One region of the Agrobacterium tumefaciens genome, then DNA from elsewhere that is predicted to be linked to it. Evidence: predicted binding sites of a transcription regulator. Region 1 holds the regulator's gene; each other region holds the start of a gene.
The links. Region 1 encodes LexA, which represses DNA repair genes until DNA is damaged. Its sites were predicted from a motif close to TGTTCNNNNTGTGTTCNG; they were not measured.
Positions count from the first base shown of each region.

Region 2: a site for LexA is predicted at 6,192-6,209, ahead of ruvC (crossover junction endodeoxyribonuclease RuvC). Genes of this name have one in related genera too.
Region 3: a site for LexA is predicted at 4,348-4,365, ahead of CFBP6623_RS01980 (PA0069 family radical SAM protein). Genes of this name have one in related genera too.

Region 1 covers NZ_CP039903.1:1,092,511-1,102,940, reverse strand. The annotation lists gene kdsA (3-deoxy-8-phosphooctulonate synthase) at 1-452, opposite strand, end outside; gene CFBP6623_RS05500 (VOC family protein) at 452-1,333, opposite strand; gene lexA (transcriptional repressor LexA) at 1,546-2,268, shown strand; gene CFBP6623_RS05490 (glutathione S-transferase family protein) at 2,681-3,358, shown strand; gene CFBP6623_RS05485 (ComEC/Rec2 family competence protein) at 3,378-5,813, opposite strand; gene gltA (citrate synthase) at 6,121-7,410, shown strand; gene lpxB (lipid-A-disaccharide synthase) at 7,514-8,695, opposite strand; gene CFBP6623_RS05470 (LpxI family protein) at 8,700-9,572, opposite strand; gene lpxA (acyl-ACP--UDP-N-acetylglucosamine O-acyltransferase) at 9,576-10,391, opposite strand; gene fabZ (3-hydroxyacyl-ACP dehydratase FabZ) at 10,388-10,430, opposite strand, start outside.
Region 2 covers NZ_CP039904.1:767,200-777,629, forward strand. The annotation lists gene tolQ (protein TolQ) at 1-453, opposite strand, end outside; gene ybgC (tol-pal system-associated acyl-CoA thioesterase) at 715-1,155, opposite strand; gene CFBP6623_RS18730 (NUDIX hydrolase) at 1,152-1,688, opposite strand; gene CFBP6623_RS18735 (NUDIX hydrolase) at 1,685-2,212, opposite strand; gene CFBP6623_RS18740 (DinB family protein) at 2,209-2,790, opposite strand; gene CFBP6623_RS18745 (metallophosphoesterase) at 2,911-3,822, opposite strand; gene ruvB (Holliday junction branch migration DNA helicase RuvB) at 3,823-4,863, opposite strand; gene ruvA (Holliday junction branch migration protein RuvA) at 4,991-5,608, opposite strand; gene ruvC (crossover junction endodeoxyribonuclease RuvC) at 5,638-6,150, opposite strand; gene CFBP6623_RS18765 (methyl-accepting chemotaxis protein) at 6,400-8,709, shown strand; gene CFBP6623_RS18770 (LLM class flavin-dependent oxidoreductase) at 8,838-9,839, shown strand; gene CFBP6623_RS18775 (YebC/PmpR family DNA-binding transcriptional regulator) at 9,895-10,430, opposite strand, start outside.
Region 3 covers NZ_CP039903.1:392,802-403,231, reverse strand. The annotation lists gene CFBP6623_RS02005 (DUF6656 family protein) at 1-61, shown strand, start outside; gene CFBP6623_RS02000 (L-threonylcarbamoyladenylate synthase) at 122-1,099, shown strand; gene CFBP6623_RS01995 (FAD-binding oxidoreductase) at 1,149-2,579, shown strand; gene CFBP6623_RS01990 (glycoside hydrolase family 75 protein) at 2,652-3,512, opposite strand; gene CFBP6623_RS01985 (glycosyltransferase family 2 protein) at 3,673-4,191, opposite strand; gene CFBP6623_RS01980 (PA0069 family radical SAM protein) at 4,477-5,634, shown strand; gene CFBP6623_RS01975 (ribonuclease HII) at 6,087-6,740, shown strand; gene CFBP6623_RS01970 (SDR family NAD(P)-dependent oxidoreductase) at 6,915-7,823, opposite strand; gene CFBP6623_RS01965 (TetR/AcrR family transcriptional regulator) at 7,989-8,525, shown strand; gene CFBP6623_RS01960 (F0F1 ATP synthase subunit B) at 8,735-9,220, opposite strand; gene CFBP6623_RS01955 (F0F1 ATP synthase subunit B) at 9,222-9,860, opposite strand; gene CFBP6623_RS01950 (F0F1 ATP synthase subunit C) at 9,942-10,169, opposite strand; gene CFBP6623_RS01945 (F0F1 ATP synthase subunit A) at 10,242-10,430, opposite strand, start outside.

The DNA.
Region 1 (10,430 bases):
GCCAGAAACTGGCCCTTCTTGACGTTGATGACGCGGCCGGTTTTCGCGGCGGCGACGAGAAGATCGGTCTGGCGACTGAGGAATGCAGGAATCTGCAGCACATCCACCACTTCGGACACAATGGCGCATTGTTCCTCGGTGTGAATGTCGGTCAGGACCGGGAAGCCGTATTCCTTCTTGAGATCGGCGAAAACCTGCATCGCACTGTCAAGGCCTATGCCGCGCTTGCCGGAAAGCGAGGTGCGGTTCGCCTTGTCGAAGGAGGATTTGTAAACGAGGCCTATTCCAAGCTTGTCGCAAAGCTCCTTCAGCACACCCGCAATCATGAAGGCATGTTCACGGCTTTCCATCTGGCAGGGGCCGGCAATCAGCGAAAAACGCTCGGTATTGGAAAAGGAAACCTTGCTGGCGCCATCGCCGGCGGTGACTTTGAGATTGTTCGTAACGCTCATTATTTTTCCTCGAAGGCGAAGGCAACACCCTGACCGGGCGCTGCGGGCACCACCAGCCGGCCGCCCGCTTCTGCGCTGGACACGCCATTAGCAGCAAGTGCCGCCTGTGTCACGGCAAGATCGCGAACGGAAAAGACGACGCCTGCGCCGCGCAATCCGCCACCGCCCTCCTCGGGAACACTAAAGGCCAGTCCGTCAAAGACCGGCTTCCGCGTCAATCTTATGCGGGTATTGCCGGTTGCGAAAACCATATCTCCATCCGGAGACATCTTGCCGTCGCAGCCAAACACAGTTTCGATCAGCTGCACGGCATTCGCATCACCACCGGAAAACAGCACGATCTCGCTGAGGCCGGAAACGCCGTTGGCATGGCGTTCCAGCGCCGCGCGGTCGCCCGGCAGGGCCTGCAACCGCTGACAGCTGAACAGAAAGAAATCCGCCGCGGAACCACTGGCTGCAAAAGCCAGCCGAAAAGCCGCCTCGCTCTGCGAACCATCCGGCATTTTGACTGGCCGCGAAAATTCAAAGACATTTCCGGCCGAGAGGCCTGAGGCTACGAATCGGTCGAGATCGCCAAGAGCGTCCTGCGTTGCAGCGACCAGTGCGGAAAAACCCTCCCCTCCGGCATGTTTCCGGAAGGCCTGATCCCGCCCGGTAAACACATCTTTCCGGCCAATCGAGGCATTATATTTAGCCGGATCAGCAATCACGAGAGGCTCCAGATACGTGCCGTCGGCGAAAAAAACGCAGGCATTCTGCGTGCCAAACGGGTGAAGAGCCGCTGGCGCTACTGTAAATCCCAGGTTTCCAAGGCGATTTTCTGCGACGTCGATGTGCTCGACAGGCAGTACGAGATGGTCGATGCGGTACGGTTTCGTCATTTCCCTGCTTCCTGCTGTCGCATGCGGCATGGCCATGCCGGAACAGTTAGGACGGCAGAAAAGCACAATTTCGTGCTTTCAGGCAAATCATCAAAACAACAGATAGCAGCTTCACGAAATTTTAGGGGATTGCGGAACACATATGGAACATATAGTGTTCGTTCTGTATTTGTTTCGCGACTTCAACGACGATTCTCAAGGGTGTTTTCCTCATGCTCACGCGCAAACAGCAGGAATTGCTTCTCTTCATTCATGAACGAATGAAAGAGTCCGGCGTGCCGCCCTCCTTCGATGAAATGAAGGACGCACTCGATCTTGCTTCCAAATCCGGCATCCACCGGCTGATTACCGCCCTCGAAGAGCGCGGCTTTATTCGCCGGCTACCTAACAGGGCGCGGGCGCTGGAAGTCATCAAGCTGCCGGAGGCCTATGCGCCGGGTGCCAGGCCGCAGCGCGGCTTTTCTCCAAGCGTCATCGAAGGCAGCCTCGGAAAGCCGAAGGCGCCAGAACCCCCACCGGCGCCCAAGGCGCCCGCCAACGATCTCGGCGGCGCGGTCACCGTTCCGGTCATGGGTCGCATCGCCGCCGGCGTGCCGATTTCCGCCATTCAGAACAATACGCATGATGTTGCCGTGCCGGTTGACATGCTGGGTTCGGGTGAACATTACGCGCTCGAAGTTAAGGGCGATTCGATGATCGAGGCCGGGATTTTCGACGGTGATACCGTCATCATCCGCAACAGCAATACCGCCAATCCGGGCGATATCGTCGTGGCATTGGTGGATGACGAGGAAGCGACGCTGAAGCGTTTCCGCCGCAAGGGCGCTTCCATCGCGCTGGAAGCGGCCAACCCCGCTTATGAAACCCGTATCTTCGGGCCTGATCGGGTAAAAATTCAGGGCAAGCTGGTCGGACTTATACGCCGTTACCATTGATCTGATTTAACCGTCATCCTCTCAAGACAGGCGTCGTCATGAGATGGCTCCTGTCGAAGATGACGGCAATTCCGGAATTCGGCTGACCATGCGAGTGTCGGGCAATCTTATGCTTCCAGCAGACAGTTGCATTCTGTCTGGTAAAGATCAGTTCCAGTTTCATATGGATATCGTTGTTACGGCCTTGCCCCCGGCCTGTTGCCACCACTGCGTCATATGCCGTGGACATCTGGTTGCGTGAGTTCGTTTACGCTGGGGGATGCGGCTGGCCTGGCGCTGCCACCGAATGGTGATACTCGGTGCAAAGCCCCCGTCATTCATCAACGCGACTTATGGGTGCCATGGATTATTTTCGGTATTCCATCATGCCCCGACAGGTATAGAAATGCGCGTCATATCCGGGAGATAAGCCATGTACGATCTTTACATCGCCAACAAGAACTACTCCTCATGGTCGCTGCGGCCGTGGGTGTTGATGCGCACGCTCGGTATCGCCTTTGATGAGAGACTTGTTCCGTTTGGCGAAGGTGTCGCCTTTTCCAGCTTTTCGCCGACCGGCAAGGTGCCCTGCCTTGTCGATGATGGCGTGACGATATGGGAAACGCTGTCGATCGCCGAATATCTCGCAGAACGGCACCAGGGCGTCTGGGCGAGCGACAAGCAGGCGCGGGCATGGTCGCGTTCGGCGGCGAGCGAAATGCATGCCGGCTTTTCCTCACTGCGCAATCTTTATCCCATGTCGGTCGGTATTCGGGTCAAGCCGAAGGGTGGCGATGCCGGGCTTGCGGCAGACATAAAGCGCATCGATGCGTTATGGAGCGAAGGTCTGACAAAATTCGGCGGTCCCTATCTTGCCGGTCAGAAATTCACGGCGGTCGATGCTTTTTTCTGCCCCGTGGCGTTCCGTTTCCAGACCTATGGCGCCGATCTTTCACCTGCGGCAAAAGCCTATTGCGATCGGCTGCTCACCCTGCCCGCCATGCGTGAGTGGTATGAGGCCGGAGTGAAGGAGATCTGGCGCGATGCGGCGCATGAACAGGAAATCAGCGGCATTGGCGCATTGACTGACGATCTGCGCGTGAAGGTCTGAATATCACTGCTGACGGCGTTTATTGCGATGCCGTCAGCAACTGCCTGACCGGTTCCGGCACCTCGTATTCGAAGCGGTCGCTTTTCCAGTCGTAGTAGCGGTGCTCGCTCCATGGCCTGTTCGCCCCGGCAATTGCTGCGCGTAGTCGTCCGACCACCCCCGGCTGATTATTGCCGGCGAAGCCTATTTCTACCGAGCCAATGCGCCGCAATATATCGCGGTTGAGTAGAAGTGCTCCTGAGCGGCATTGTGAAAACGAGGTCCTGCGGGAAACGACGACAATATCGGCGATATCGCAGGCTTTTCCGGCAAACCGGCCATCTTCCAGAACGACGATCCACTCCCCGCTCCTGGCGCGCGCCACGCACCATATGCCTTTGCTGCAGGTGAAGACGCCGGGTTGCGCATCTTTCAGCGCTGCCGTCATCTGCCGCATCACCGCCCTCATCTCCTCCGGCGTAAGTTTTGATTTTGCGGTCAAGCCTACACTGGTTACTGCGGCATGCGCTTTAAGAATGACCGGTGGCACAGGCTGTTCCGGCAACAGGAGTGCTCTTTGCCACTGGCCGTATACGAAGCCCTGTGGTCGCGTTTTTGTCGTATAGGCCTTGCCGTCTTCCAGCAGCGCCACCAACTCACCCTCCTCGTGAATGAGCAAATCCGGGACATCGCGATAGGCCACGGCCGCCGACAGGCCGAAGGCGGAGACAAGAAGCGGAATACCAAGCAATGCAAGCCGGCTGCGCAGCAAGGTGAGCAGCAGGAAGCCAGCGGAGCCGAGGCCAATGAACCACTCATGTGGCCGCCCCGTCGCCGCGCTGCCGCCCCAGGACGCCACTTCATTGGCGACTTCGATGACGAGCGCCATGCCATAGCCCATGATCTTCAGGAATGGCGCATCCAACCCGAACGGCATCAGCAGCATGGCGAGCAGGCCAAAGGGCATGACGATCAGCGACATCAGCGGCATGGCGGCCAGATTGGCGAAAAGTCCATAGGTGGTGACACGGTGAAAATGCTCTGCCGAATAGATCGCCGTCGAAAGTCCGCCAATCAACGATGTGGTGATGACGCCGCCAATGACGGTGCCTGCCATCTGTGCCGCCGTCATCCATACCGGTCTGCGTCCGATCAACAGTCGCTCGTGATCGCTGCGCCGGCGGCCCCACCAGGCATAGGTGGATACGAGCGCGATGGTCGCGGCAAACGACATCTGGAAACTCGGCCCCATGATTTCCGAAGGCGAAAAGCCGAGGATGATGAGAGCCGAAATAGCCACATTGCGGAGGCTGAGCGACGGCTGATCAAAAAGGACCGCGATCAGCATCACCGACATCATCAGCCAGGCACGCTCAGCGGAGACGGCGAAACCGGAAATCAGGTAATAGGCGAGCGTCATCAAGAGCGCCGCGAAAGCCGAAATCTTCTTGACGGGCCAGCGCTGAGCAAAGGCAGGAAACAGGCTGAAGGTCAGCCTCAACCCCACAAAGAATATGCCTGCGGCGAGCGCCATGTTCAGCCCGGATATGGCGACGATATGGGCAAGGCCGGAAAGCCTCAATGCTTCCATCGTGGGTGCCGAGATCGCCTGTCTCTCATCGGTGATAATGGAGGCGGCGAAGGCTCCGGCGTCACCGCCAATGGTGTTGCGGATGCGCTCTGCAATGGCGCTGCGCAGGCCATAAAGCCGCATATCCGCCCATTCCAGCCAACGCGTTTCGCCTTTCATGTCTCCCTTTGGTGATATCAGCGCCTGCGGCGGCTTGTAGAAAAATCCGGTCGCACCTATGCCTTTGAAATAGGAAGCGAAGGCAAAGTCGTTCAGACCCGGCAAGGCTGGACCGGAAGGTGGCGACAGCCGGGCTTTGCCTTGAATGGTCGCGCCAAGTGCGACCGGCTCACCTCCGCCACGGGAAAGCAGCGAAATTCTCGTCGGCGGGCGCGACAATGCCGGCGCTTCGGTCGCAGCCAGCTGAATAACATATCGCCAGGAGCCGCGCGCATCCACCTCCCGGCGAACCACCGTGCCGGTGATGGTGGTTGTAACCGGGGTATCCAGCACCACTGTTCCCGCTCGCCGGGTTTCAATATCTGCCAGAAGCATGCCCAGCAGAAGAAAAGCGCCAGCGCCGCAGGCCGCCGCCGACAGGCCGTTATTATACCGGGTAAGCAGCGCCAGACCGGCGGCAAGCAGGAATATGATTGCGAGAGCGGGCAAGGACGGCGTGACATCAAGGGAAAACCACAGGATCGCGCCGCAGCCGATAAGGACGGGAACAAAAAGGAAATCATGGCCGAATGCGCGCTCCTCGGCGACGCAGTCGGCAACCTTTCCGGCGATGACTGCCTTGAGATTCCGCCTGACAGCAAGGGTGGGCAAATCACAAGCCACAACATCGCCGGCGCGGTGAACGGGAAACAGGATTTCATGCGTGCCGGGCAAGCCACCCTGCAACGTTTCGGCATATCCGAAATGCTTTTTTTCCCCTTGACCAAGCAATCCGCGCCGCGCCCCTGCCGCACCGGAAACAGGTTTGCAGGGCAGCGGGAAGGATTGCAATCCTTTCCTTTAATGTTGCGTTGACCGAGATTGAATTGCCATGGCCGATAAAGCCGCAAGCAACGTAATTGCGTTTGCCGCAATGCACAATTTGACCTTCGAATAGCTTGGCATCGGCGCAAGGATCATATAGCTAATCGGTAGACGCTTAACCGCGAGGCGTGTCTCAACGCCTCCACCCGCATGTTCTCGGAGGATCAGTATGACGGAAAAAAGCGCTACAGTGACACTTGGCGAAAAGCAGGTGGAACTCCCGGTAAGGGAAGGCACGATTGGACCAAGCGTCGTCGATATCGCCACGCTCTACAAGCACACGGGCTCCTTCACTTACGACCCGGGTTTCACGTCGACGGCCTCCTGCGAATCCAAGATCACCTATATCGATGGTGACGAAGGTGTTCTCCTTCACCGCGGCTTCCCGATCGAGCAGCTTGCCGAACAGGGCGACTTCCTGGAAACCTGCTATCTGCTGCTTTACGGCGAACTGCCGACGGCTGCGCAGAAGAAGGACTTCGACACCCGCGTTACGCGCCACACCATGGTGCATGAGCAGATGAGCCGCTTCTTCACCGGCTACCGTCGCGATGCGCATCCGATGGCCGTCATGTGCGGCACGGTCGGCGCGCTCTCGGCCTTCTATCACGACTCGACCGACATTACCGATCCGCACCAGCGCATGGTCGCTTCGCTGCGCATGATCGCGAAGATGCCGACGATCGCCGCCATGGCGTACAAGTACCATATCGGTCAGCCCTTCGTTTACCCGAAGAACGATCTGGACTACGCTTCCAACTTCCTGCACATGTGCTTTGCCGTGCCCTGCGAGGATTACAAGGTCGATCCGGTTCTGGCCCGCGCCATGGACCGCATCTTCATCCTGCATGCCGACCACGAGCAGAACGCTTCCACCTCCACGGTGCGTCTTGCCGGTTCTTCGGGTGCGAACCCGTTCGCCTGTATTGCGGCTGGCATCGCCTGCCTCTGGGGCCCTGCCCACGGCGGCGCCAACGAAGCGGCGCTCAACATGCTGAACGAGATCGGCTCCGTTGACCGTATTCCGGAATACATCGCCCGCGCCAAGGACAAGAACGACCCGTTCCGCCTGATGGGCTTTGGCCACCGCGTGTACAAGAACTACGACCCGCGCGCCAAGATCATGCAGAAGACGATGTACGAAGTGCTGGAAGCAACCGGCAATTCCGACGATCCGATTATGCAGGTTGCGCTGGAACTGGAAAAGATCGCCCTTTCCGACCCCTACTTCGTCGAAAAGAAGCTTTACCCGAATGTCGACTTCTATTCGGGCATCACGCTGAAGGCGCTCGGCTTCCCCACCACCATGTTCACCGTTCTCTTCGCGCTCGCCCGCACCGTCGGCTGGATCGCACAGTGGAACGAAATGATCGAAGATCCGCAGCAGCGCATCGGCCGTCCGCGCCAGCTCTACACGGGCGCCGGCAAGCGTGACTACGTTCCGGTTTCCAAGCGCTAAACCGGGAATCAAAACATCAAAGGCCGGCGGGTGAAAATCCGCCGGCCTTTTTCTATTGGATAAGAGAAACACGTTCGGCCAACGGCTACGAAGGCCAGCTCTATCAGCCTTGCTGTCTGCGGGCGTTAAACACATCGAGAAGGATGCCAGCGCCGGTTTCGCCCGGAGGCACATCGGTGTGCAAGCGCTGCTGCACCAGAGCGTAACCCTCAAGCATCGCCCGCCGCTCGGTAGTGTCGGATGCAAGCCGTTCGGCCCAGCGCAGCATGGACCCTGGCCGCACCACCTCGTTGAGATATTCTGGCACAACCGGGTAGTCGGCAATCAGGTTCGGAAGTGCGCCCGTCCAGGTTTTTACCCGCTTGCTGAGCATGGTGAAAATCCAGTCGGTCTTATAAACAGAAACGGTCGGCACGCCGGCAAGCGCCAGTTCGAGAATAACAGTACCGGACGCAGCGATCGCCGCATCGGCCCGCGCAAAGGCGTTCCATTTGAAGGCGGAATCAATGCCGATTTCGGGCCTTATATACTCCGGCCATGTTGCCGCCAGCTCGCGTATACGGTTTTCCTGACGCGGCACGGTGGGCAACACGAAACGGGTTGGGCCGTTGCGTTCCACAAAGGCCTTTGCGGCCTCTCGAAATGGCTCCATCAACCGCGTGGTTTCAGTGGAGCGCGACCCGGGCAGCAGAAGAATGGTTTTGGCTTCACCCTTTGCCGGAAGGGAGCGTTCCGCCCGCTTTTGCCGCACCGCCAGCACATCGGGATCGACGCTGAGACGATGGCCGACAAAGGTGGTTGGCGGGCCGCCGAGACGCCGCATCGCGTCCGGCTCGAAGGGCAGCAGGGCAAGAACGTGATCGACATAGGACAACATCGCGGTGGCGCGATATTCCTTCCACGCCCAGACGCTGGGGCAGACGTAGTTGATAACCGGTAGATTCGGCAATTGCTTGCGGACTTTTTTCGCAACACGATGCGTGAAATCCGGGCTGTCGATGATCAGCAGAATATCCGGCTTTGCGGCGATGATCGCCTGCGCTGTCTGGTTGATGCGCGCGATGAGTTTCGGCAATTTTTTGAGGACTTGCGTGAAGCCCATGATGGAGAGTTCGGAATAATCGAACAGCGAGGTCAGTCCCTGCGCTTCCAGCGCCTCGCCGCCGACGCCCATCAGCTCAACGGATCCCGGATATCGAGCTTTGACGGAGTGGATCAAATCCGCGCCCAGAAGATCGCCGGACACTTCCCCGGCAATAACCGCCACTTTTAATGTCGCCGTCATCCGATCATCTCTCCCCGATCATATCACTACCGAGTGATGTATCGATGCCGCAGACAAATATGCCCGCCTGATCGGCGGCTTTCAACATCTCGTCGCGGTCAAGCACCAGCGCCCGTCCCGCTTCGACGGCGATGCCCGCCAGGCCGGCTTTCTGCGCATTCTCCACGGTTTCGATACCGATGGTCGGCAGGTCGGCGCGGATATCCTGTTGCGGTTTGCAAAGCTTCACCAATACACCCCTGCGGCGGGGCGATATGCGGCCCTCGGCACGCAGCGCCGCAACACGTGCCAGCATGGCATCGGTGCCCTCAACGCCTTCCAGCGCAACGATGCGACCGCCAACCGACACCGCTCCCTGCCCGACATCAAGCGTGCCAAGCGCAAGTGCCGCCTCAGCCGCCTTGCGAATATCGCGCAGGTCTTCGTCTGTGGGTTTCTGGGTGCCCAAAGTGCCTGTCGTAGCAAGCAGGCCGGGCGCGATCTCGTGAGCGCCGATGACTTTTGCGCCCATCGTGCCGATGACCTTGATCACCATCTGCAACACGGCGTCATCACCGCCCGACAGCAACGTGCGGACGATGGAGGGCAGTTTCAGCACGATGCCGACTGTCGGGCGGATTTCCCGCCATTCCGGCCGTCGAGCCACGGCGCCGGAAAGCACGACGCGGTCCACCCGGTTTTCACGCAGCAAACGGCCGAGCCCTGCCACGTCGCCCACGCTGATGACAGCATTGTCGAAGCCGCTCCAGTCGAAACTGGAATCATCACGCAGGCGCACAATGAAGGGATTTTCACCCATCTCGCGGGCCGCGGCCGCCACATAAAGCGGCAGCTGGCCGCTGCCGGCCACGATGGCTAGACGCCCGCCGCCTGTCACGGCTCACTTGCCCCGATTGGGCGAAGAGATCGCGCGGTCGGTGCCCGCGCCGATGAAATCGATGACTTCGAGGGCCTGCGGGCAATCCAGATATTCATTACGATCGATTGCCGCCGCGTTGCCGCGGATTGTGCCTTCAGCCTCGAAGATCTGCTTGTAGACACGCCGGACCTTGTGAATATCCGCCCGTTCAATGCCGGCGCGCGTCATGCCGACCACATTGAGGCCGCCAAGAATTCCGGGATTGCCGTTCAGCATGCCATAGGGAATAACATCGTAATTGACGGCCGACAGCCCGCCGATAAAGGCCTGACGGCCGATGCGGGTAAACTGGTGCACGGCGCAGCCGCCACCCAGGATAGCACGGTCTTCGATGGTGACATGGCCCGCCAGCATCACATTGTTCGACAGGATGATGTGATTGCCGAGGCGGCAATCATGCGCCACATGCGAATTGGCAAGGAACAGATTATCGTCACCGACAATGGTCTTGCCGCCACCATCCGAACTGCCGGCGTTCATCGTAACGCCTTCGCGCATGACACAGCGTTCGCCGATCACGAGCGTCGTTTCCGATCCGTCGTGGCGAACCGCCTGCGGGGTGCCTCCAATGATGGCCATGGGATGGATCACCGATCCACGGCCGATGGTGGTCAGGCCTGAAACGACGGCATGATTGTGCAATATGACGTCGTCGTGCAGCGTGACCTTTGCGCCGACATAGCTGAGCGCGCCGATGACGACATTTTCACCGATAACCGCACCGTCTTCGACAACGGCGGTCGGGTGAATTTTGGCCGAGGCGGCTACCCGGCTCATTGCTGGTCCTCGGGGATCATCATCGCGCCGACATCAGCC
Region 2 (10,430 bases), on a different replicon from region 1:
ACCGAAGAGGCCGATAAAGGGACCTGCCGAACCGATGGTAGCCAGCGAACCGAGGCGGGCCTCATATTGTTCGCCTTCACGGGCAATCGTTACGTCCATTGCCCGGTCAATGCGCATCTGCAGACCGATGGGCGAACGCGCACCGCGTTCGAATGATTTTTTCCATTCCCGCATGGCGGAAACGAAAATTGCCGCAAGACCGCCATTCTGGCGTTCCGCCAGAGTGCGATAAAGCTCTTCAAGCGACTGGCCTGACCAGAACACCTGTTCGAACTGGTCGAACTGGCGCTTTGCCTTGCCGAAGCTCACATATTTGTCAAAGACGATCGCCCACGTCCAGACCGAGGCGGCGATAAGTCCGATCATCACGAGCTTCACGATGAGGCCCGCCTGCATAAACAGTGCCCAGAGACTTACATCGTGCGTCGCCGCTGCCAAACCTGCCTGTTCCATAAATATCCAATCCCCGAATCCAAACGCCCGGTACGGGACCGGGCGATTCAAACGCGTGTTAACGCTCGAAGTCATGCGGCCTCAGCCGTTAACCCCTTTGCCATACCCCGATACTTGCCAGTAAGCCTTACTTGCCAATAAATTTGGTGAAAGGAAGGCGTGCGCCGCACAAATGCCAGTTGCTAAAGTAAGACACCATTATGGTTAAAGGAGTGTTACAGCCGGGCCACGCCGGATGGATTTACTCGACGGGGCCGTCAATTACTTCAGGAATTTTTCCGCCACCGTCTCCGGAAGACGCCTTGGCCGGCCATTGGCATTGATGACGGCGATGATGACCTTGGCGGCAACAAGCAGTGTTTCGCCGCGCCGGATTTCCTGATTGAGCACCATTTTTGCGCCACCGGCCTTTTCGGTCACCGTGGTGATTATCAGCACATCATCCATCCGCGCCGGGGTCTTGAAATCAATCTCCATGCGATGAACGACGAAAACAAGGCCTTCCTCGTCAGCGGTCAAAAGCGCGCTCTGCTCGCAGCCGAGGCAACGCAGGTAATCAGTGCGGCCGCGCTCGAGAAAATGCAGGTAGCGCGCGTGATAAACGAGACCGGAAAAATCCGTGTCCTCATAATAGACGCGTTGCGTCAGGCGGTGCCCATGTTCGATGAGTTCGCCTGAAAGCGAAACCATAAGCTCGCTCATACTGTCTCCCTGGAAAGTTCGGCCGCATCGAAGCAACCTTCGCGGACGATAGGATGCTCGTGGCGCTGGGGCAGGTTCTCGATGCGGTCTGCAATAAAACGAGGCCTGAGATCGTGATCCAGCAGGGTGGAAGATTGCGCAGGCAACCAGCGGAACTCTACCTCGACGCCATCCAGCACCCGGTGCACGATATCGCTACCATGGAAAGGAAAGGCCTGGCGAAGCGAAACCAGATAATAAAATGCCAGCTCATGCGCCGCATAATCGCCATAGGCGAAAAAATTCTCGGCCGACCAGAGGAGGCGCTCAACGGTACAATCCCGATCAAGCTCCTCGCCGATCTCGCGGATGATGGTTTCCTGCGAGCTTTCGCCTATTTCCGCCCGTCCGCCCGGCAAGGCCCAATAACTGCCCTTGGTGCCGCGCTGGACGAGAATATGGTCGTTCTGAAAAATAAGCGCCGCGACGCGCATGCTGAAAAGCTGCGGTTTCCGGTCCAGCCGGATCATGTGGCGTTCGGGGGCAGAAGTCATTTATCGTCCAGATCGCCGTCATGCCAGACGAGATGTCTCGTCGTCTTAGGCAGGTGTTCTATTTCGTCGGCGATGAAATAGGGCGGAATATCAAGCTCCGTCAATGCCTGCCGGGTTGCCGCGACCCAGCGGAATTCGAGTTCGTTATCGCCGTCCTGAACGCGATGGATGATCGCGGTGGGATGGAAAGCCAGCGTCTCCGGCAAGTCCATCAGGTAATAGAAACCGAGTTCGTGCCAGTCCTTGCCCTCGTAGTGGAAAAAATTCTCAACCGCCCATAAAAGCCGCCCCACCTTGGCCTCGACGCCAAGCTCCTCCACCATTTCGCGCGCCAGCGTTTCCTCGGAGCGCTCGCCCATTTCGGCGCGGCCACCCGGAAAGGTCCAGAATTTTTCATGCGATGCCCGGTGCACCAGCACGTGTCCATCACGAAACGCCAGCCCTGCGACACGCATCTGGAAAATGCGTTTCGGCTTGAACTTCATGCGGATGCGGGTGTCCTGCGTCTTGTTATCGTGCGTCATTGTCCGGACCTGCGGGCTGGAAACATCAAATCGGTTTCCCTCCACCCTAACGCATCCATCTCTTCTTTTCTCACCTTTGCGTCATCGCCCACAATGAATTCATCCAGTTGCGGCGGCTTGATCGTGGTGCCGGACAACATGGCATGCGCCTGCCCCCGATGATGCGTCTGGTGCTGAAAGAGATGCGACAGGATATCGTCGCAGCGATCCTGCTGGATGCGCGTGCCGCGATGGATATTGACGGTTGCGGCAAGACCGTCTTCATCGAGCCCGTCGACAAAGGCGATCAGCACCTCGTCCAGTTCCATCTGGGCGCTCCGCAGCGCCAGCATCGTGGCGAAGGGCTCCTCTGTGGCAAAGGCCGCCAGACCGAGCGTCCCGCCCTGGAGGGCATCGATATAGAATCGGTCGACGGTGTAGATGTGGTTCAGCGTGGCGCGGAGCGTTGGAAAGAAGCTGACACGACGAGCGATAAACTCCTCCTGCGAAAGCTGAAGACAGGCTTGATGCAGCCGGAAATTGGCTAGGCGGTTGTTGCGCGAGAGTTTGCGGAATATCCGCAGCGGATCGTAAGGCATATGGATTCCTCCATTGACGCCGAATATCGGCGTTTTCAATCGACGCGTTCAAGCTCCGATCTGCTTTTTTAGAACTTTTGCGCCGTCTTTCTGGTCGATCGTCGAGCGGCTCAGAAAAGCTCAGACGGATGATCCAAGATCAACGACCACGATTTCCGGTGGAACGCCAAAGCGGACGGGCGCGATGGAGCAACCAAGGCCGCCCGAGATAATCAGGTTGCGACCGTCCTCGACCACATGTCCGTAAGCATAGCGATTGCCGTAGCGCGACGGTACCACGGGCGAACGTCCCAAAAACCGTATTTGTCCGCCATGGGTATGCCCGGACAATGTTAACGCCACACGGGACGGCACTTTGGGAAAAACATCCGGTTCATGCGCCATAAGGATAACCGGTGCTTCATCCGTCACCTGCATGAGCGTACCGTCGAGATCGTCGAGTCCGCGCATGGTTTGGCGATCCCATTTTTTGCCCGGCAACAATGCAAGCTGGTCCTCCAGCCCTGCGATCCAGAAGCCTTGGCCATTCTTTTCCAGCCGCAAGACACGATTGCCGTAGACGGCAATGCCAACATCGGCAAGCGCCTTGTGACCGAACGTTTCACCGCCACCGGCTTTCTGCGCCGACCGGTCTTCCCACCAGTCATGATTACCCATGATCGCATGAACACCGAGGGGTGCCTTCAATACCGCAAGAGCCTTCGACCAATCTCTCGAATGGACATAGCTCGTCACGAGATTCATACCAGCGGTATAGTCACCAAGCAGCAATACTACGTCGCCGCCGAGACTGTTGGCATGATTGCAAATGGCAGTAATCCGGGCAGCAGACATCCAAGGCTCGCAGGCGTGAATATCAGCAAGCACCACCAGCCGTAGTTTGAGACCCGGCGGCCAGCCGGGCGGCGTCAACGCATAACGGGTAACGTTAAGCCGAAGGAGCGGTTCGAAGCCGAAAGCATAGGAACCGAGCGCCATGGCACCCGCAAAGCCACCCCCAAGAACCCTCAGAAAGGCGCGGCGGGAAATCAATCAATCCTCCTCCAGCGTCAGCCGGAACTGCGCCGCCTCAAGATCCTTAGGCGGCTGCATTCCCAGATGTTTCCAGGCCGTCCCGGTCAGAATACGCCCGCGCGGTGTGCGCTGGATAAAGCCCTGCTGGATCATATAGGGTTCGATGATGTCCTCGATGGCATCGCGCGGCTCCGACAGGCCAGCAGCGATGGTTTCGATGCCGACAGGGCCGCCGCCGAAATTGACGGCGATCATGGTGAGATAGCGCATATCCAGCTGGTCGAGACCCATTTTATCGACCAGAAGCCGTGTCAAAGCCTCGTCGGCGATCTCGCGGGTAACGGCTTCCGCCCGCGCCACCTCGGCGAAATCACGCACGCGGCGCAATAGCCGCCCGGCGATACGCGGCGTGCCACGTGCACGCCTTGCCACCTCGCGCGCGCCTTCATCGGTCATATTGAGGCCCATAAGCCGTGCGCCGCGCCGAACGATCAGTTCCAGTTCGTCGACCGTGTAGAAAGCCAGCCGGACAGGAATGCCAAAACGGTCGCGCAGCGGCGTCGTCAGCAGGCCGAGACGGGTCGTTGCGGCAACAAGGGTGAATTTGGAAAGATCGATCTTCACCGAGCGCGCCGCCGGTCCCTCGCCGATGATGAGATCGAGCTGGAAATCCTCCATCGCCGGATAGAGAATTTCCTCCACAGCGGGGTTTAGACGGTGGATTTCATCGATGAACAGAACATCGCGCTCCTCGAGATTGGTGAGAAGCGCGGCAAGATCGCCTGCCTTGGCAATGACCGGCCCTGATGTGGACTTGAAGTTGACGCCAAGCTCCTTGGCCATGATTTGCGCCAGCGTCGTCTTGCCGAGGCCGGGCGGGCCGACGAACAGTACGTGATCAAGCGCCTCGCCCCGGTTCTTGGCGGCTTCAATAAATACCTTGAGATTGGCGCGGGCTTCTGCCTGGCCGGTAAAATCGTCCAGCGACTGCGGACGCAGCGTGGTGTCGATATCCTCGCCGCGCTTTTCCGGGGTAATCAGTCTCTCCGCATCGCTCATTCAGGGCATTCCATTGTTATAGCCGAATTCATCAGGTAACTGCCGCCGCTATATCATGAGTATCGCAACAACGCGCTTCACGAAATTCAGGATATGTATGGGCTACACGCCCGCTTACCAGCCATTCTTACCGCGAAAGCTCTTTCAGCCCGAGCCGGATCAGCTTGGCGCTGTCCCCGCCCTCGCCGCCATTCTTCAGCGCGGCGGCAACGGCATTGGCGGCCTGATCACGCGAATAGCCGAGATTGGTGAGCGCGGAGACTGCGTCGGCAACCGGCGCGGAAGCAACGCCTTCCCCAAGCTCCTGCTTGAGCCCGATGGACGCCGAAGCATCCCCGGCGAAAGCGGGCGCCTTGTTGCGAAGTTCCGTCACGAGGCGAACCGCCACTTTCGGCCCCACGCCGGGCGCACGCGAAATCATTACCTTGTCCTGAAGCGCGATGGCATTGGCAAGCTCGGAGGGCGACAGCGTGGAAAGGACGGCCAAAGCCACTTTCGAACCAACCCCCTGCACGCTCTGCAACAGGTTGAACCATTCCCGCTCCAGCGCCGAGAGAAAGCCGAAGAGCTTCAGCTGGTCCTCACGCACGTAGGTTTCGATGAACAGCACCACCGCCTCCCCGACGGAGCCGATTTTCGACAGTGTGCGCGCCGAACAATAGGCGACGTAACAGACGCCGTGCACATCCACCAGCACGTAATCCGCGCCGATTTCCTCGATGCTGCCCTTCAGTTTTCCGATCATGATGCCGCCCGCTCAATGAGACCTTATATTCAACCGGCCGCCAGGAGCCGCCGCATCCTGTCACCGCCGCGATTATGGGCGTGGCAGATGGCGATGGCGAGCGCGTCCGCTGCATCGTTACCCTTGAATTCGGCCTTCGGCATCAGGATTTTCAGCATCATGTGAATTTGCTGCTTTTCGCCGTGCCCGACGCCGATGACCGCCTTCTTCACAGCGTTCGGCGCATATTCGAAGACCGGCAATCCCGCCCGTGCCGGAACCAGCATCGCAATGCCGCGCGCCTGGCCGAGTTTCAGCGTGGCAACCGCATCCTTGTTCACGAAAGTCTGCTCCACCGCCGCTTCATCGGGCTGGTGGCTGTGCACGATGTCCGCCAGCCCGTCATGCAACTGGCAGAGCCGGGAGGCGAGGTCCATATCACCATCCGACGTTACCGTGCCGGAAGCGACAAACCGCAGGCTGTTGCCAAGGGTGTCGATGACACCCCAGCCGGTGCGCCGCAGTCCGGGGTCGATGCCGATGATTCGAATCGTCTTTTGCATGAGTTACCTTATCTTTCCGGCTGCGATCCTGCCAGCGATAAGTGAACAAAACGACAACATTGCTCAAATTTGCAATGCAGCATTTACCTCTGCTTAAACCGCGTACCGCATTGTTCCCCCACAAAACCAACAAAAGGGGAGCTGCGGACATGATGATCCGCAGCACAATATTTTCGCCATATCAGCCGTCCGATGGCGCCATCCATGCGTGGCGCGGGAACTGATCCGGCATTGGGGGCTGCTTCGGCCATGCTGAATCGTTTTCATTCCATATCCACCAAAGTGCTGGTGATTTTCCTGGCGCTGATGGCAATCTCCACCGGGGCTCTGACCCTTCTCGGTTATCAAAGCAGCAGTGGCGTTCTCGAAGAACAGGCGTCGAAATCTATGGAGAGCATTCTCGTCTTCCGTGGCGACATGCTTCAAGAACGCCTTGAACAGCTGAAGACGCAGGCGGACTCCATCGCCAAGATCGAAGCACTGCAAATGGCTGTTGTTTCCATGCGCAGCGGCTGGGCAACCGTACAAAAGAATTCCGGTGACGCGAAGGCGGAACTGCAGCGTGTCTTCGTCAAGGAAAATCCCTTCGGTGAAAAGGAAAAGCTGATCAAGCCGGAAAGCCCAAGCGGCTTTTATTATTCGACCCATGAAAAGACCCAGACGGATATCGGCGGATATTTGCAGGGAACGCCGTTCAGCGACGTCCTTTTCATCGATCCGGCCGGCACGGTTTATTACTCTTACCTGAAGGGAACGGCCTTTGCGGAAACCGTGACCGGCGGCGTCTGGGCGGAAAGCGGTCTCGGCGCAGCATTTGCACGCGGTGGCGCGAATGCCGAAAAAGCCGTCAACGACATGGCGCAAACCAGTTTCTCCGGCCTGCGCATAGACACGGCAACAAAAGAGGCCGGTATTTATTTCGGCGTTCCGGTCGTCAAATTCGGTGCCTTCAAGGGCATCGTCCTCTTCCGCGTCAAGGAGGACGTGTTCAGCCAGATACTCGCAAAGGGCATCGCGGCCGGCAGTTCCGAACAATCGGCAATCATTTCGGCGGATGGCAAGGTTCTGGGCGAGCAGGGCGAAAAGCTCATCGGCCTCGACCCGGCAATCTACGGTTTCCATGGACAGGCGCTGAACGCCGCCGGCATGACGATTGCCAAGATCGACCGCCCGGATGGCGAGGCCAATGCCTATGCCCGCCCCTTCTCCTTTGCAGGTGAAAAATATCTCGCCGTCGAAAGCATGTTGCGCAGCGAGCTAAACGCGGGTTCCATCTCGATTGCCGGCACACTTGCCGTAATCGGCCTTTGCGTTCTGGCCGCCATGTGTGCGGCGACGGCCTTTTTCGCACGGCGCCTGTTCGCCCCGCTGGAAAAGCTCGCCGGGCTGACCGGCGAAGTGGCGGCAGGGCGTCTTGATGCGGAGATCGGCAATCAGGACCGGAAGGACGAGATCGGCCGCATGGCGCGTGCGCTCGGCAGTTTCCGTGAAAAACTTATTCTGCAGCGGGAGATGGAAGAGACCGCATCACGCACCCGGGAGGAAGCCGAAACAGCCCGCCGCGCACATCTTGCGCAACGGGAGGCCGAGGCCGGAACCCTGCAAATGGTCGTGCAGTCTCTGGACGAAGGTCTGGACCGGCTGGCGAACGGCAATCTTGCCTATCGTATCGACACCGCATTCCCCGACGATCTCGAAAGCCTGCGCCACAACTTCAATACGGCGCTTGCCCGGCTGAGCGAAACCATGCAGGCCATCGGCGGCAATTCCACAGCCGTTCGTGGCGGTTCCGAAGAAATGCGGGTGGGTGCCGACCAGCTGGCAGAGCGCACCGAGCGGCAGGCGGCCTCCATTACCGAGACGGCAAGCGCCATCAAGGCCATCACCGTGGCCGTCCGCGACCAGATCGAACGTGCCGAACAGGCGACGCGGATCGCCCATGACGCGAGCACGGAGGCGACGGCATCCAGCCGCGTGATGGAGCAGACCATCGCCGCCATGGAGGCGATCCAGACCTCATCGCGCCAGATCAACCAGATCATTGGCGTCATCGATGAAATCGCTTTCCAGACGAACCTTCTCGCATTGAATGCGGGTGTGGAAGCCGCCCGCGCGGGCGACGCCGGCAGGGGGTTTGCGGTTGTGGCACAGGAAGTGCGTGAACTGGCGCAGCGTTCGGCCGCCGCTGCCAAGGAAATCTCCAGCCTGCTGAAACGCTCCACCGACGAGGTTTCCGCAGGTGTTGTCTTAGTCGAAAAGGCAGGCGCTTCGCTCACCGGCATCGGCAAGCATGTACAGACCATCAGCTCCCGCATCGAGGAGATCATGGAATCGACCCGCGAGGAAGCGCAAACGCTTGCGGAAATCAATGGCACCGTCACCAGCCTCGACACCATGACGCAGCAAAATGCCGCCATGGTGGAGGAAACGACAGCCGCCATTCATAACCTCGCCTCCGAAGCGGGAGAGATGGACGGCAGGCTCGGACAATTCGTGCTGGCCACTGACGGGCAAGCAGCAGGACAGGGCAAAACCCGTCAACTCCGGCGGGCCGGCTGAGTTAAGGGGGCCTCTTCGGAGGCCCCAATTTTTTTGAACCATCCATCAATTCTATGCGACTTCTATGGTAAATCGGGACACGCGCCTTACATCCGCAGCAAAGATTTGAATTTACGCAGGAGCGTCGGATGATCCCCTTTTCCATTCTCGACCTTTCGCCCATCGGCGAAGGCGAGAGCGTCAGCACGGCGCTTGAAAATTCCCGCCGCATGGCAATCAAGGCCGAAGACCACGGCTATAACCGCATCTGGCTGGCGGAACACCACGGCATGCCGGGCATTGCCAGTGCTGCGACATCGCTCGTCATCGCCCATGTGGGGGCGGCCACGAAACATATCCGTGTCGGCTCCGGCGGCATTATGCTGCCCAACCATTCCCCTCTCGTCATCGCCGAGCAGTTCGGCACGCTAGCGGCGCTCCTGCCCGGCCGCGTCGATCTCGGTCTTGGCCGCGCGCCCGGAACCGATATGCGCACGGCACGGGCACTGCGCCGCAACCTCGATGCCGGTGCGGAAAACTTCCCGCAGGATATCATCGAACTGCAGCGTTACCTCGGCCCGCCACAGCAAGACCAGGCGATCCTCGCCGTGCCGGGCATGAATTCCAACGTGCCGCTCTGGCTGCTCGGCTCCAGCACATACAGCGCGCATCTCGCCGCGGCACTTGGCCTGCCCTATTCCTTCGCGTCACATTTTGCCCCTGACATGCTGATGGAGGCGATCCATATCTATCGCGAGCGCTTCCAGCCCTCCGAAGTGCTGGACAAGCCCTATGTGATGGTGGGTGTGATGGGTGTCGGCGCGGATACGGATGAGGAGGCGCAACATCTCTTCACCTCGTCCCAGCAGCAATTCGTCAATCTGCGCCGCAATGTCCGCACCCCGTTCCCGAAGCCGGTGCACAGCATGGACGGTTACTGGAACGAGATGGAGCGTTTCTCGGTGGAGCATACATTGCGTTTCGCCGCCGTCGGCTCGCCCGAAACGATCGAGCGTCATCTCGGTGGTTTCCTTGCCGAAACGCAGGCAGACGAACTGATCGTATCGATGCCGATCCATGACATCGAAAAACGGCTGCGTTCCGTGGAAATTTTCGCCGATGTGCGGAGTTCCATCAGGAAGGCGGCCTGAATAAAAAAGCCCCGGAGCGAGAGAGCTACCGGGGCTTTTTATTAAATCTGAAGCGTCAGGCGGAGAGCTTGGCGAGAATTTCTTCGGAAACCTCGAAGTTGGAATAGACGCTCTGCACGTCGTCATCGTCTTCGAGATTGTCGATGAGCTTCATCAGCGACTGCGCCTTTTCTTCATCCACCGGCACCGTGTTCTGCGGCTTCCAGATGGCCTTGACGCTTTCGGCTTCGCCAAGCACGCCTTCCAGCGCCTTGGAAACCTCGTTCATCGCTTCGAAACCGCAGATGATGGTGTGGCCGTCTTCGGAGGATTCGACATCGTCGGCGCCCGCTTCGATGGCCGCTTCCATGACCTTGTCGGCATCGCCGACTTCGACCTTATAGGTGATTTCGCCAACGCGGTCGAAGGAGAAGGAAACGGAGCCCGTTTCACCCAGCGCGCCACCGGCCTTGGTGAAGATGGAGCGCACGTTGGAGGCGGTGCGGTTGCGGTTGTCGGTCAGGGCCTCGACGACGACGGCAACGCCACCCGGGCCGTAACCCTCGTAACGGACTTCGTCGTAGTTTTCGCTGTCTGCACCGGAAGCTTTCT
Region 3 (10,430 bases), 700 kb from region 1:
AAATGTGCTGCTGCTCGGCGCGCGCTCGGAGGAGATGCGCAGGATCATCAAGGCGATATAAACGATAGCGCTTTCCATCCCGGCCAGAAATACGCTATTGAGCGCGCTGAAAGGCAGCATCATGGCGCGTCATATCAACATCGAAAATGAGCGGGAAACCGCGTTGCAGGCCGCCGTAGCGGAGCTTGCGGACGGCCAGCCCATCGCCCTGCCGACGGAAACCGTCTACGGCCTTGCCGCCGATGCGACCAATCCGGCGGCCATCACCCGCATTTACGAGACGAAAGGCCGGCCGCAGTTCAATCCGTTGATCTGCCATGTGGCCGATATTGCCATGGCCGAACGTTATGCGGTTTTGGACCCCATTTCGCTGAAGCTTGCGCAGGCCTTCTGGCCCGGCCCGCTGACGCTGGTTCTGCCGCTGAGACCGGAAAGCGGCATTCATTCGCTTGCGACGGCCGGGCTTGATACGGTCGGCATCCGCGTGCCGCAGGGTTTTGCCGGTGATCTGATCCGCCGGTTCGACAGGCCGCTGGCCGCCCCCAGCGCCAATAGTTCCGGCAAGATCAGCCCGACAAGTGCCGCCCATGTGGAGGCCGATCTCGGCCGGAAGATCAATCTCATTCTCGATGGCGGGGCCGCCTCGGTCGGCGTCGAATCCACCATCGTCAAGGTGGAAGAGGATGGTCGCGTACGGCTGCTTCGCCCCGGCGGCATCGTCACCGAGGACATAGAGACCATTGCCGGCCTGCGGCTGGAACGGCCCGAAAAAGCCTCTGCCGCCATTGAAGCGCCCGGGATGCTGGCGTCGCACTATGCGCCCGGTGCATCCGTGCGCCTCGGCGCCACATCTGTTTTGCCGAACGAAGCGCTGATCCGTTTCGGCAGCGTCACCATTAAGGGTGAAGAAGCGGCCCGCGCTGTTTTCGATCTCAGCCCCGCCGGCAATCTTGCCGAGGCCGCCGCCAATCTGTTCGATTATCTCAAAGCCGCCGATGCGACCGGCGCGAACACCATCGCCATCACCGCCATTCCCACACATGGTCTCGGAGAGGCGATCAACGACCGCCTTTCCCGCGCCGCCGCACCGAGAGGCTGACGGCACTTAACCCTTTTTCGCCCATGCTTCAAAAGACAGCGAGACACCCATGACCGCCATCCCCTCCTCCGACATCCTCGACCGCTTCACCGCCATTGTCGGCGAGAAAAATGCGGTGCGCGACCCGGCGGAAATGGCGCTGCGTCTGGTGGAAAATCGCGGGCTTTATCGCGGCGCCTCGCCGCTGCTCGTCAAACCCGGTTCGGTCGAAGAAGTTGCCGCCATCCTGAAGCTCGCCAGCGAGACCGGCACACCAATCGTGCCGCAGACCGGCAATACCGGCCTTGTCGGCGGCCAGACACCCCGGGCGGAAGGCACCGACATCATCCTGTCGCTGGAGCGCATGAACCGCATCCGCGATATTGATCCGGTCGCCAATGTCATCGTCGCCGATGCCGGCTGCATTCTCGATGACATCCACAAGGCAGCGGAGACGGTGGAACGGATGTTCCCGCTGTCGCTCGGCTCGCAAGGCTCCTGCCGCATCGGTGGCAATCTCGCCACCAATGCCGGCGGCACGGCTGTTCTCGCCTATGGCAATATGCGCCAGCTCTGCCTCGGGCTTGAAGTCGTCCTGCCAACCGGCGAAATCTGGAACGGGCTGCGCCGGCTGAAAAAAGACAATACGGGTTACGATCTGCGCGATCTCTTCATCGGTTCGGAAGGCACGCTCGGCGTCATCACCGGCGCGGTGCTGAAGCTGTTCCCGAAGCCGCTCGGCCATCAGGTGGCTTTTGCCGGGCTCGGCTCCACCGAAGACGCATTGAAGCTGTTCGAAATGGCCTCGAACCTCTGCGGTACGGCGCTGACCGGTTTCGAACTCATGCCGCACATCGGCGTCGAATTCACTACGAAACATATTCCCGGTGTGCGCGACCCGCTGCAAACGCCCCATGACTGGTACGCGCTCATCGATATCTCCACCTCCGATTCGGCGGAGACAGCCGAGACGATGATGCAATCGCTGCTGGAGCGCGGTTTTGAGGCAGGGTTCGTTCAGGATGCGGTGATCGCGGCGTCAGAAGCCCAGCGACAGGCGCTGTGGCACATGCGTGAAAGCATGTCGGATGCGCAAAAGCCGGAAGGTGGCTCGATCAAGCATGACGTTTCCGTTCCGGTCTCGAAAATTCCGGAATTCATGGCGACCGCGGAAAAGGCGGTGATTGCCGCTATTCCCGGCGCCCGCGTCTGCGCCTTCGGCCATCTTGGCGATGGCAACATCCACTACAATATTTCCCAGCCTGTTGGTGCCGACAAGGCCGAATTTCTTGGTCGCTGGCGAGACATGAACGAGATCGTCCATGGTATCGTGCTGACGCTCGGCGGCTCCATTTCCGCCGAACATGGCATTGGCCAGCTGAAACGCGACGAGTTGGCCGCCATTCGGCCCGGCATCGAAATGGACCTGATGCGGCGCATCAAGCACGCCTTTGACCCGGCCGGCATCATGAACCCCGGCAAGGTGCTTGCCGCTGGCTAGGTTGGGCTTTCAGGAAGACTGATGCGGGCGGTTTTGGCCGCCCGCTTTTCGTGACGACAGGGCCGGCTCAAACTAACGGGCGCATTCGATCAATTTCTGAAGACCGCCCCAATTGTCGAAATGCGTTTTTCCCATTGCCGCAATTTCAGCCCGCCATTTTTTAGCATCAACGGTCGGATGGGACGTCTTTCCGGGAAACACCACCGTAATAACCGGGATCGGATCTTTATTTTTGCGTTCGTCGGCAATGCCCGATTTCGCTCTCAGAACGCCACCCTTGTTCACCAGCGGATTGTTGCCGATATCCTGGTGGAAGCGCACGGAGGCCTCACCGAGTTTGCCGCCGTCACCATAAACCCCGTACGCGAAGCGCTTGGTCGCCGGGCGATAGACCACGGCGATATCGCCGTCCTTCACGCCATATTTCCTCACGAAGCTGCTGGACAAAACAACATAGGGAATTTCGGTGGCATCGACCCAGTGCCTCTGTGTTCCTGCCGGTCCATCCGGAACCGAAACAGTCGTTTCGGTGATAAAAGCCTTGCCGGGCAAGGGATCGCCAGCTTTTTGAATTATCGGCTTATTGTTCTCATCCTTCGAAAAGCCGAAAATTCTGACCTTCGAATAATCACCCGTGGCAACGGCTTTCTTCCAGGCATTCTGGCACTTTTTTTGCCATCCCTTGGGATCCGTATCGGGTGTTGAACCCACGGCCGTCATGCCGTCGCAGGTATAAGACAGCCCCTCCCCATTCACGAGATAAGAGTTGGGCGCCCCATCGGCATCGACCTTGAGTTCCTTTGTGGAAAAAACGACACCTCCCGTTCCACACATGGCCTGAGACAAGGCTGTCGTTGGCAGCGCCAATAGTGTGGCAGCGCAAAAGACAGCGTGCATCCTGGAAGAATTCGACCTGAAAAATCCGTATGACATGCAACCCTCCCCCTACAAAACATGTATAGGTTGCATTTATTCATGCAGAAGTCGAGTCCAGTCTTATTCAGGGACAGAATCGGGTGTCTCCCCGGCATTTCAGCCCGCTTAAATCTTCAATTTTTCAAAATTAGTCTTCAAGCAGCTTCAGGATTACGGGCTAGCCCGACGGCCGGGCGGTCCAGGCGGGAAGCAGCTCCGCATTCAGGCGGCGCGGCTTTTGCGCATGGACGAACTGCGTCAGGCCCATGCCGGATTTCGCAATCGCCACCGCATGTTTCTTCGGCATCAGGTAACCATATTCCAGCGGCGGCGGACGGCGAATGATTCGGCTGAAGAATGGACGCTTGTGGTAACGGGAGGGCGAAAACCGCGCCGGCTCCGCACATATCGTCACATATTCCAATATTTCCTCAATCCAGCCGCTTTGCGGCCGCGCACCTGGCTCCACCAGCAATATCCACTGTCCGCGTGCAGAGCGCATGACATCTTCAATGTCCCATTGCCCATAAAAGCGGCAGCCGGCGGCATCGGCGACACGCGACGATCCATCGCGCGAGCCGTGATCGAGGATCACCACATCGCTTACAAGCCCTTCCACGGCACCGGTTACAAGCGCAGACAAGGTATGCGCCAGCTCCGGTTCCTGATCCCGGCATTCCATTATGACTGTCAACATATGCATAGCTCTAACGCATCGCACAATAAATTGCCACTATGCCCTTCACGGTAAAATCTGCCATTCGCAGTGCGGATCGGCACCCCGCTTCGCGGCGAAATCACTCCCCCAACCTTTCCCTGCATGGATGTGGACAAAGATCAGTTCTGCGCTTTTTGTTCTTGTATTGTTCTCATTTTTGCGTTAGGAATTTAATCATCGAAGAGGTGATGAAAGCCTGTTTGAACGGAAACGGTTTAGGGTGTTTGGCGGGCCTTCAGGCGCGCGGCGCTCGGGAGCATCCAGATGAGAAACCATACGCTTTCGGGGCAGGCTGCCTTCCAGCCGAGCCATATGCCAGATATTGCCAACGCGCTGGCCGATGCATCGGGCCTACGGATCGAGATCGACCGTCGTCGCGGCCGTGGCGCCGGGATCAATCCGGACGGACGCTTCGAGGCCCTGCAGCGCGAGGTTTTCGACGATGGCTGGCAGACGCTCGAAGACATGCCGGAATTCCGCACCGAGGTGCAGGTGGAAAAGCCGCGCAGCATCATCACCCGCAACGAATCGCCCGATATCCCGTTCGACCGCTCCATCAACCCCTATCGCGGCTGCGAACATGGATGCATCTATTGTTTCGCAAGACCTACGCACAGCTATATGGGTCTTTCGGCCGGGCTGGATTTCGAATCGAAGCTGTTTGCCAAGCCGGATGCGGCGAAGCTTCTGGAACGCGAGCTGGCAAAACCGGGTTACAAGCCGCGGGTGATCGCCATCGGCACCAATACCGACCCTTATCAGCCAATCGAGCGTGAATGGCGCATCATGCGGCAGATACTGGAAGTGCTGGCCAAGGCCGACCATCCCGTCGCCATCGTCACCAAATCGGCGCTGATCAAGCGGGATATCGCCATTCTGGCGCCCATGGCCAAAAAGGGTCTCGCCAAGGTCGGCATTTCCGTGACGACGCTGGATCGCAAGCTCTCGCGCAACATGGAGCCACGCGCCGCCACGCCGGAGAAGCGTCTGGAAGCGGTCAAGGCGCTGACGGAGGCGGGTATTCCGGTTGCCGTGATGATGGCGCCTGTCATCCCGGCACTCAACGATCATGAAATCGAACGGATTCTGGAAGCCGGCAAGGCAGCCGGTGCGACCGAAGCGTCTTACGTGCTGCTGCGCCTGCCGCTGGAGGTGAGCCCGCTCTTCCGCGACTGGCTGCTGCGCAACTATCCGGACCGCTACCGTCACGTCATGTCACTGGTGCGCTCCATGCGCGACGGCAAGGATTATGATGCGGAGTTCGGAAAACGCATGAAGGGCGCCGGTCCTTACGCCTGGCAGATCGGCAGGCGTTTCGAGATGGCGACGAAGCGGCTTGGCCTCATCCGCCGCGGCATTCATCTGCGCGACGATCTCTTCGTGCCGCCGGGCGGTGCGGGGGTGCAATTGTCGCTGCTTTGAGAAGCAAAGGCAGGAAGTGGCTTGGGGTGATGAATGTCCGAAATACACTCAACCTCATCCTCGGGCTCGACCCGGGGATCCATCGTTCGACGGGTTGTGGATCCTCGGGTCGAGCCCGAGGATGACGTCGAGTTTGAAGGATAGGTCGTCAATAATTTGAGGCTCGGCAAGCCGAAAATAGATTGAATCCAAAACGATAAGGAGCAACCACCTCGTCTCGTTGCTCTCGACGAAATGCCCGGCGGGTTTTCCCTGGTCCGCCGGTCATCGCCCCCCGGAACCGCCGCCTCGCGTGCGATCGCTTTTCCTCCGCCGCCCCGCTGGAGGATAGAAGGTCATGATGACCTCAAGGGCATAGTGAGCCACGCCCCCCTCGACCCGGCTCACCCTGCCTGTCATCGCCCGCCTCCGGGGGCTTGCAGGAGATCGGGTGTGTGTGCAAGTTTCGCCGCATGAAACGCCGTACACCACCCGATTCTCCTGCCCTCTTCGATCTTGCCGATACCGGCCCGGATTTTTCCTTCGAGCTTGAGGCAAAAAAGAATGGTCTCTGGCCCGTGGCAGGCACGGATGAAGCAGGCCGCGGGCCGCTTGCCGGCCCAGTCGTTGCGGCAGCCGTCATTCTCGATCCGGACAATATTCCCAAGGGTATGGACGATTCCAAGAAGTTGACGAGGCTGAAGCGGGAAAGCCTCTTCGTACAGATCATGGAAACATCGATCGTATCGGTTGCGTCCTCCGGCCCCGGCCTGATCGACAGCATGAATATCCTGCGCGCCAGCCTCGACGCCATGCGCCGCGCCGTGCTCGGCCTCGAAACCTGCCCCGCCCTTGTGCTCGCCGACGGTCGCGACAGGCCGCCCGGCATCACCTGCGAAGCCAAAGCCGTCATCAAGGGCGATTCCCGCTCCCTCTCCATCGCCGCCGCCTCGATCGTCGCCAAGGTGACCCGCGACCGGATGATGGAACGCGCCGGTGCAGTGCATTCGTCCTATGGCTTCGAAGGCCATGCCGGTTACGGCACACCGGCCCATCTTCGCGCCATCGAAAGCCACGGCCCCTGCCCGCTGCACAGGATGAGTTTCCGGCCCCTGAAGCGGGATTGATTGCGTCGTCCACTCGTCGTAATCGGACGATTTTTAGCCCCATGGCGCTCCAATACCTTGCGGATGACGCCCCGTGATAGCGCAACGCCAAGACTGCATGGGGAAAGCTCGCCGGTTGACACTTTCGGCGAGCATGCAGACTAGATGACCGCACTGGGGATATCGCAAGTTCTTTCAGAGATCGTAGCGGAAGCCAGTAATACGCTCCAGATCATTGAACAGCTCTCGTGCTGCGGCCGGATCATCGGCGTAAGGTGCCGTCGTCGTTTCCTTGGGACTTCCACGTAACTCAAACAGTGCACTTGGGCCATAGTAGCCGCCGGGGCGAGCATTCGGCAGCGTTGCAGCCATTAGGGTCGGCCAGGCGCCATGCGCTGCATCTTGCAGCAATGGATAGGTGAGAATGCCTGCGATCTTCGTACTTAGAGTCGTGGCGGCGAAAAGATTCGTCCGGGCGCCGCCCGGATGGGCTATTGTGGAAAGCAGGCGGCTGCCAGCACGTTTCTGCAGTTCACGGGCAAACAAGATGTTAGCGAGCTTGGTTCTGGCATAGACCTGCATCGGAGCATATTTTGCCTTGGCCTCAAAGTCGGTGATCGGACCGGGCTTGAACATCTTGTGCGTGTTCGAAGCGACTGTAACCACGCGGGGGTCGGATGCCTGCAATAGGGAAGGTAGGAGCAGGCCAGTCAGTCTATAGGGCCCCAACACGTTAGTTGCGACCTGAAGTTCATAGCCATCAACGCTCATCTCCCGCTTCGGCAAACCCATTACACCCGCATTATTAATCAGCATATCCAGCGCATCCCCATCGGCGAGCCAAGTGTTGGCAAACGCCGTCACGGACGCGGGATCAGACAGATTTAAGATTCCTGTACGAATGTCCGCATGCGGTAAAATCACCCTGATACGACCAGCAGCATCTTCGCCTTTGTCAGCACTGCGGGAGGCAATAGTGACCTGGCTGCCGGCACGTGCCAGTTCCAGGGCAGTGTACCAACCGATACCGCTGTTTGCGCCAGTCACAATAATTCTTTTGCCTTTCTGCGATGGGATTTCCGCAGGTGTCCATTTCGAGGTCATGATTGATAGCCTTCATTTCAATTGAGTTATCGCCATTCGCGACCTGTACGAATTAACATTATGACGTTTTTTGTATTTTTTGTCAAAATAGATTGATAACTTAAACAACGCAAGCTCGTTACTCGGCTTGATTGACAAAAAACACAAATTTTGTCACGAGACGTTATGGCATCGAAGATCACCCCCGAAGAAGCGGCACAGCGCCGCGACAACATCCTGTTGGCGGCACGTTGGTGCTTCCTGAATTTCGGCTATGCGAAAACCTCACTCGATGACATCGCAAAGCGCGCCAACATCTCGCGGACACTGCTTTACAAAACGTTCACCGACAAAGAAGACATCTACACCGCCGTGTTCCGGCACTGGCTAATATCCCGGCACCCTGCCGCACGCCAGGCAGTAGAGGGTGTGGGGACACCCCGGGAGCGTCTGTTCGAAGTCTGCCGGATTATGATGATAGAGCCGTGGGCCGACATGATCGGCGCACCTATGGCTGGGGAGTTCTACGCGGTTTGCGAACGCCTCGATCCCGAAATTGACGCCCTCCATCGCATGGTCGCCTTGGAAAGCTTCGAGGCGCTGATAGGTGACGCGACATCGGCGGAGGTCTTCCTTTTCGCCTTGGATGGCCAGATTGGCGACGAGCCGGATGTACCCACACTCCGCGCGCGGATCAAACTGCTCATCGACCGCTTCATCTAGTCCGCCGTTTGTCCGAATGTCCCCTTCTTGGCGAAAAGCGGAAGCGCAATCGAACCCAACCCAGCCGCTGCGGTCGAAGAATACCCCTCGGAAAATTGCCGCATTCCCGATGAACAGACAATGTCATGTCTCGAAGCGGCTTCACCACCTCAAACAAAAAACCCCTCACGGCTCACGCCGGAGGGGTTTTTGATAGTCCGATGATGAACTTAGTTCAGCTTCGACTTCACTTCGCCGATCGTGGCGGAGAAAAGCTTGGCCTTTGCGGCGGCAGTCGTCTTTTCGGCAATGAGCTTCTCGGAAGCGGCAATGGCGATATCAACGGCGGCGGCGCGGACGGCGCCGATGGCGTCTTCTTCGGCCTGCTTGATCTTCTGTTCCGAAAGGGCCGTGCGGCGAGCGACGAATTCTTCCGTCTTCTGCTTGGCTTCTTCCGTCAGGGCAGCGGCTTCGCGCTCAGCGGCGGCAACAATGCCGGCGGCTTCGGCTTCTGCTTCCTTACGCTTACGCTGATATTCGGCCAGCAGGTGCTGGGCCTCTTCACGCAGGCGCTTGGCTTCGGCCAGCTCGTCCTGAATGTTCTGGGCGCGCTCGTCCAGAGACTTGGAGAGCATGCCCGGAACCTTGAGATAGGCGATCAGGACGAAGAAAAGGACGAGACCGACAAGAGCGAAAAATGATGCATCAAATGCCATGTCAGGCTCCCTTCACGTTCGAAGCGGCGGCAATGGCAGCCTTGACGTCGGTATCCTTGACCTTGGCGCCAACCAGCTGGTCGACGATCGCGGTCGCGGTTTCCTCGGCAATGGCGCCGACATCGGCGAAAGCCTGGTCCCTGATGCCCGCAATGCGCTTTTCGGCGGCAGCAAGCTTTTCAGCAAGTCCTGCCTCGATAGCGGCGCGGTCGGCATCGGCCTTGGCCTTGGCGGCGTCACGTGCCGCGGAGCCGATCGAGCTTGCCTTGGCGCGGGCTGCCGCGAGTTCTTTTTCATAGGTTTCGACGGCTGCGTCGGCTTCGGTTTTCAGCCGTGCCGCTTCGTCGAGATCCTGTGCGATGCGTCCATGACGGTTTTCGAGAATGCCGCCGACGCGCGGAACGATGACCTTCTGCATCAGCAGATAGAAAAGGCCGAACGTGATCGCCAGCCAAAGGACCTGCGATGCATAAGTAGACTGGTCGAACGGCGGGAATACGCCGGAAGCACCTTCGGAACCATGCGCTACACCGGTTTCCGTGTGCGTGGCTTCCGGTTGCGGCTGGCCGACAGCCGGAGTTTCCGTATGCGTTTCACCTACGGTCGGTGCTGACTGGGCATAAGCCTCGGTCACGAACATGCTCACCTCCAGGGGGACTGCAAATGCGAAGGATCACGGCACGCCATCAGCGCGAGCCGTGATCCAGACCTGATGCCGTTATCAGACAGCGAACAGGAGAAGGAGAGCAACGAGCAGCGAGAAGATGCCCAGAGCTTCCGTAACGGCGAAGCCGAATACCAGACGGCCGAACTGGCTGTCGGCAGCAGAGGGGTTGCGCAGTGCGCCGGACAGGTAATCACCGAAGATACGGCCGAGTGCGAGGGACGTACCAGCCATGCCGAGGCATGCGAGACCTGCGCCGATGTACTTTGCTGCTTCCGCTTCCATGTGAGACTCCTTGAGATATTGGTTGTTGCGGCTATTCTTGACACCCGTTACCGGGGCCAGCGACTTTACTTCTCAGTGACCACCATGCACGGCGTCGTTCAGGTACATGCAAGTCAGTACCGCGAACACATAAGCCTGCAGGAAGGCAACGAGAAATTCGAGAGCGGTCATTGCGACCGTCATGATGAGAGGCAGGACAGCGCCGCCGACGCCAAGCGCGCCGAGCGCACCCATGGAGGCGACGAAGCCCGCGAAAACCTT